Regions from separate parts of the Acidovorax sp. AC410 genome, predicted to be linked through region 2. Evidence: predicted binding sites of a transcription regulator. Region 2 holds the regulator's gene; the other holds the start of a gene.

Region 1 (3,203 bases), 6.1 Mb from region 2:
CAGGACCGGGACGGCTACTTCCAGGCAGCGCGCGGGGGCACGCTGTTCCTCGACGAGATCGGCGACCTGCCGCTGGCCATGCAATCGAAGCTGCTGCGCGCCATCCAGGAGCGCAGCGTGCGCGCCCTGGGCTCCACACAGGAAGAGACGGTGGACGTGCGCATCGTCAGCGCCACGCACCGCGACCTGGCGGCCGACGTGCAGACCGGCCGCTTCCGCCAGGATCTTTACTACCGCCTCAACGTGATCGAGGTCGTGATCCCGCCGCTGCGCGAGCGGCGCGAAGACCTGCCCGCCCTGTGCCGGGCCCTGCTCGCGCGCATCGCGCAGGAGTCGGGCATGCCCGTGCCGGCACTGACCGAGCACGCGATCCAGGCGATTGCCGCCCACCCCCTCACCGGCAACGTGCGCGAGCTGGAAAACCTGCTGCACCGCGCCGTGGCCCTGAGCGAAGGGGATGAGCTGCACGTGGACGGCGTGGCCCCGCCTGCGGGCGGCTTTCCTGCAGCCGCCAGCAGCGCCAGCCCGGCCCCTGCACAGGCTCCAGACGCCGCGGCGTTCACCCCCACCGCCGTACCGGACACGCTGCAGGCGGACGACGCATCGTCGCCCCGCCCGGCCCTGGGCGCTGCGCCCGGCTCCCCCATGCCAGGCGCCAGCACACCCCTGCCCAGTGACCTGCAGGCCTGGCTGGACCAGCAGGAGCGCGACATCCTGGTGCGCGCACTGCGCGAGGCGGGGTTCAACCGCACGGCCACGGCGGCGCGCCTGGGCATCAGCCTGCGCCAGATCCGCTACCGCATTGCGCGCCTGAACATCGCCGTGCCCAATGACCAGGATGCCCATGACGACATCGGCTGAGGTGCCGGGCGCCGCCAGGTCCCCATGGGACCAGGGCTGGCACCGGTCGGCCGTGCGCCAGCCCTCGCCCAACTTCGGCCCGCGCCCGCCGGCGGCGCAGATCGACCTGATCGTGGTGCATTCCATCAGCCTGCCCCCGGGCGAGTACGGGGGCCCGGCCGTGCGCCAGCTGTTCACCAACACGCTTGACTGGGACGCACACCCCTACTACCAGGGCATCCGCGGTCTCACGGTGTCCGCGCACTTTGTCATCGACCGCGCTGGGGGGCTCTGGCAGTTCGTGGACTGCGACCAGCGCGCCTGGCATGCGGGGCCCTCGGCCTACCGGGGCCGCGCGCAATGCAACGACGACTCCATCGGCATCGAGCTCGAAGGCCTGGAGGGCGAGCGCTTCGAGGCCGACCAGTACGCCACGCTGGCCTGGCTGTGCCGTGACATCGCGCGGCGCTATCCCATCGCCCACCTGGCCGGCCACGAGCACATCGCCCCGGGGCGCAAGCACGACCCGGGTGCAGGCTTCGACTGGGCGGGCCTGCAGCAGTCGCTGGGCTGGCCACCGGAGTGCTTTCCGGTCGACACGCGGCCGGCCTCCACCACCGGCGCCTGACCCCACGCACCGGGTCGGTGCGCGCAGGCCGCAGCACCCGCAGCGGATGTCGCAGCAGCACGTCACATCACCGCTGCAGCAAAAATATTTTTTGCTGCGAATGCACAAACCGGCCGCTTCAATCTCCACGCGGTCTGCCATGCAAAACTGGCCCGCATCACGCGCCACTGCGTGGTTTTCACAGCCATCCATCGGACACAAGGCGCGTGTACGACAGGCACCATAGGCCGATGCGGCGTGGGGGAAACATGCTGTTTCGGAATTTGGCATCCCTGGCGGCGGTACACTACCGGTAGCGTATTGAACGCAACTGACACACCATATATAGTGTGCGACAGGCCAGAAACTGGCGCACCACTTCTCCCTCGCGGCGGCACTGCCACCCGCCTGCACATTCCAGACAGCACCCAAAAAGAGGACATCCATGCACGCTGCTTTGAACACGCCTTCATCCACCACCCGCCCCGCATCCCAGGATGCGCCCGAGGCATCTTCTGCTGCACCAGAGGGAGCGAACACGTACTCCCACTACCAGATCATCCGCCGCAATGGCGCCGTGGTCCCGTTCGAGCCGCAGAAGATTGCCGTGGCGATGATGAAAGCGTTTCTGGCAGTGCATGGCACCCAGGGCGCCGCGTCGGCCAGCGTGCGCGAAGTGGTGGACACGCTGACCCAGAACGTCGCCCGCGCCCTGGCGCGCTCGCGCCCTGGCGGTGGCACCTTCCATATTGAAGATGTGCAGGACCAGGTGGAGCTGGTGCTGATGCGCGGCGGCCACCACGAGGTGGCCCGCGCCTACGTGCTGTACCGCGAAAGCCGCACCCAGGAGCGCGCCCGCCACGTCGAGCAGGAAACGGCTGCCGCGCCCGCCCCCGCACTGCACGTGCTGGACGGCAACAAGCGCGTGGTGCTGGACCTGGTGCGCCTGCGTGGCCTGATCGAGTCGGCCTGCGTGAACCTGGGCGCCGACGTGTCGGCCCAGCCCATCGTGGCCGAGACCATGCGCAATCTGTACGACGGCGTCCCCATGGACGAGGTCTACAAGGCCTCCATCCTGGCAGCCCGCACGCTGATCGAGAAGGACCCCGACTACACCTACGCCACCGCACGCCTCTTGCTGCACACCATCGTGCGCGAAGTGCTGGGCCGTGAAGTCACCCAGGCCGACATGGGCCAGAGCTACGTGGACTACTTCCCGCAGTTCATCCAGAAGGGTGTGGACAACGAGCTGCTGGACCCGCGCCTGCTGACGTTCGACCTGGCCCGCCTGGGCGCCGCCCTCAAGGCCGACCGCGACCTGCAGTTCGACTACCTGGGCCTGCAGACCCTGTACGACCGTTACTTCCTGCACGTGCGCAAGACCCGCATCGAGCTGCCCCAGTGCTTCTTCATGCGTGTGGCCATGGGCCTGTCGCTCAACGAAGCCGACCGCGAAGCCCGCGCCATCGAGTTCTACGAAATCCTTTCGAGCTTCGACTTCATGTCCAGCACGCCCACGCTGTTCAACAGCGGCACGCTGCGCTCGCAGCTGTCCTCGTGCTACCTGACCACGGTGCCCGACCATCTGGAAGGCATCTACGACTCCATCAAGGAAAACGCGCTGCTGTCCAAGTTCGCCGGCGGCCTGGGCAACGACTGGACGCGCGTGCGCGCCCTGGGCTCGCACATCAAGGGCACGAACGGCGAATCGCAGGGCGTGGTGCCCTTCCTCAAGGTGGTCAACGACACGGCCGTG
Region 2 (3,203 bases):
TATCGATCAGGTCCAGTGTGCGTTCATCGAACTCGATGCCGCGCGTGGGGCAGGCCAAGGCCACCCAGAGCTTCTGGTCGAGTTCTGCCAGGTGGGCGATGTCCGCGCCGCTCTGAATGATGACCTGGTCCACGCCGCCGGCGCGAAAGAACTGCCAGGCGTGCTGGGGTGGGGGCTGCTCGGGCTGCAGCGGGGCGCGGTGGGTGGGGAGGGATGTGGCGACGGTCGGCTGCGGCTGAGGGTCCATGTCCTCATTGTCGGCAGCCTGCGCCCATCGCCGCCCCGGACCTGGGCGAACAGGCCTGTAGGCAATCTCCTACGAGCGCGATCCGGCGCCCAGCCAGCGCAGCGGATTGAACCCCGTCACCAGGCCCGTGGCCACCAGCACCAGCAGGCCGCCCCAGAGCATGCCCGGGCCCAGGGCTTCGCCCAGGAACAGGTGGCCCCAGGCCACGCCGAACAGCGGGATCATGAAGGCGCTGCTCATGGCCGCCACGGGCGAGACCTGGCTGAGCACGCGCAGGTTGAGCCAGTAGGCCAGGCCCGAGGTGACGATGCCCATGACCGCCACGGCGGCCAGCGCCGTAGGCGTGAACTGCGCCTCGGGCAGGCTCCAGGCCGCGCCGGGCAGCAGCATGACCAGGGCCGTGCCGTGGATGCCGGCCGCAATCGCCAGTGGCGGCATGCGCGTGGTGGCGCGCTTCATCCACGGGGTGGACACGCCGTAGCAGGCCGATGCTGTCATGCACGCCAGGGCGGCAATGATGAGTGCTGGTGTGGGCGTGACCGGGCCGAGCTGCACGATGAGCGCCACGCCGGCAAAGCCGCAGAGGCAGCCCAGCCACTTGCGCGCGCTCAGCGTGTCTTCCTTGAGCCAGGCGGCAGCGATCACGCTGAACGGCACGGCCATGGTGTTGAGCAGCGAGCTGTAGCCCGCAGGCAAGTACAGCGCCGCCCAGGAGTACAGCAGGAACGGGATCGCCACCGTGAGCGCACCCAGCCCGACCAGCTCGCGCCAGTGGCGCCAGGGCCAGCGCTCGCCGGCCACGCGCATGATGAAGATCAGCGTGAGCGTGGCCAAGCCGATGCGCAGGGCGGCCATGACATTGGGCCCGAGCACGGGGCTCGCGACACGGATGAAAAGGAAGGAGGCGCCCCACAGGGCAGACAGCAGCACGAGCTGCAGGAAATGGCGGGTCTTCACCCGTGCATTGTCGGCCAGCCGCGCAAAGTCTGCTGGCGACCGAGCACCGCAGGTGCTACTTGCGCACCTCGTCGACCATGGCGCGGAAGTCGTCGATGTCCTCGAAGCTGCGGTAGACGCTGGCAAAGCGGATGTAGGCGATCTTGTCGAGCTTCTTGAGCTCGCGCATCACCAGTTCGCCGATGCGGCTGGAGAGCACTTCGCGCTGGCCCAGGTTGAGCAGCTTTTCCTCGATGCGCTCGATGGCGCTGTCGATCTGCGTGGTGCTCACGGGGCGCTTGCGCAGCGCCAGGTTGAACGAGCCGAGCAGCTTGCCTCGCTCGTACTCGATGCGCCGGCCGTCTTTCTTGACGATGGCCGGGAAGTTCACTTCCGGCCGCTCGTAGGTGGTAAAGCGCTTGTCGCAGGCGCCGCACTGGCGCCGGCGGCGAATGAAGTCCCCTTCTTCAGACACCCGGGTTTCGACGACCTGCGTTTCCTGGTGGCTGCAAAAAGGGCACTTCATGGCGGTGCCGGATCAGCCGTAGACCGGGAAGCGCGCCGTCAACGCATTCACCTTGGCGCGCACGGCAGCGATGTTGGCCTCGTCGCGCGGGTTGTCCAGCACGTCGGCGATCAGGTTGGCGGTGATGCGCGCTTCTTCTTCCTTGAAGCCGCGCGTGGTCATGGCAGGGGTGCCGATGCGCACGCCGCTGGTCACCATCGGCTTTTCAGGGTCGTTGGGGATGGCGTTCTTGTTGATGGTCATGTGGGCGGCGCCCAGCACGGCCTCGGCTTCCTTGCCGGTGATGCCCTTGGCGCGCAGGTCGACCAGCATCACGTGGCTTTGCGTGCCGCCGGAGACGATGCGCAGGCCGCGGGCGGTCAGCGTTTCGGCCACGACTTGGGCGTTCTTGATCACCTGTTCCTGGTAGGCCTTGAAGCCGGGCTGCAGCGCTTCCTTGAAGGCCACGGCCTTGGCCGCGATGACATGCATCAGCGGGCCGCCTTGCAGGCCGGGGAATATGGCGCTGTTGATGGCCTTCTCGTGCTCGGCCTTCATCAGGATGATGCCGCCGCGCGGGCCGCGCAGGCTCTTGTGCGTGGTGCTGGTGACCACGTCGGCATGGGGCACGGGGTTGGGGTACACGCCCGCGGCGATCAGGCCGGCGTAGTGGGCCATGTCCACCATGAAGATCGCGCCCACGTCCTTGGCCACCTTGGCAAAGCGTGCGAAGTCGATGTGCAGGCTGTAGGCCGAGGCACCGGCGATGATCAGCTTGGGCTTGGTTTCGTGCGCCTTCTTCTCCATGGCGTCGTAGTCCAGCACTTCATTGGCGTCGAGGCCGTAGGAGACCACGTTGAACCACTTGCCCGACATGTTCAGCGGCATCCCGTGCGTGAGGTGGCCGCCTTCGGCCAGGCTCATGCCCATGATGGTGTCGCCGGGCTTGAGGAAGGCCAGGAACACGGCCTCGTTGGCCGAGGCACCGCAGTGCGGCTGCACATTGGCGGCATCGGCACCGAAGATCTTCTTGACGCGGTCGATGGCCAGTTGCTCGGCCACGTCCACGTGCTCGCAGCCACCGTAGTAGCGCTTGCCGGGGTAGCCTTCGGCGTACTTGTTGGTCAGCTGGGTGCCCTGGGCCCACATCACGGCGGGAGAGGCGTAGTTCTCGCTGGCGATCAGCTCGATGTGGTGCTCTTGCCGGGCGTTCTCGGCCGTGATGGCGGCAAACAACTCGGGGTCGGCTTGTTCGACAAGAATATTGCGGTCGTACATGTGTGGCAGTCCTATGAACTTGTGTCCCTTGAAACAAGGGCTGCCCAGGCGAACGGCTGAACGCGGCGGGCATGACACCCGTGCGGCACGCTCCCCAGTGGTTCACAAGGGGCAAGCCCTTGCCGGTTTCCACGTCAGCGGCAGCCCGGTTGCGGGGCTGCGCCTATCGCCAGTTGCGTACCTGCGTAGTGTATCCCAGGCGGCGCGGCCGCTCCAGGAATGTGGGTCTCAGGAGGG

What was found. The regulator NrdR, encoded in region 2, represses ribonucleotide reductase genes. The targets are predictions, from matches to a motif close to CACNANATNTNGTG.
Region 1: the regulator NrdR is predicted to act here: its motif matches at 1,785-1,798, upstream of AC0IZS_RS04010 (ribonucleoside-diphosphate reductase subunit alpha).

Annotation. Positions count from the first base shown of each region.
Region 1 is NZ_CEEDCG010000001.1:872,403-875,605, forward strand. It holds gene AC0IZS_RS04000 (sigma-54-dependent transcriptional regulator) at 1-861, shown strand, start outside; gene ampD (1,6-anhydro-N-acetylmuramyl-L-alanine amidase AmpD) at 845-1,468, shown strand; gene AC0IZS_RS04010 (ribonucleoside-diphosphate reductase subunit alpha) at 1,893-3,203, shown strand, end outside.
Region 2 is NZ_CEEDCG010000001.1:6,938,370-6,941,572, reverse strand. It holds gene AC0IZS_RS32245 (hypothetical protein) at 1-247, opposite strand, end outside; gene AC0IZS_RS32240 (DMT family transporter) at 317-1,204, opposite strand; gene nrdR (transcriptional regulator NrdR) at 1,260-1,709, opposite strand; gene glyA (serine hydroxymethyltransferase) at 1,722-2,966, opposite strand; ZMP/ZTP riboswitch at 3,002-3,153, opposite strand; gene AC0IZS_RS32225 (lytic transglycosylase domain-containing protein) at 3,195-3,203, opposite strand, start outside.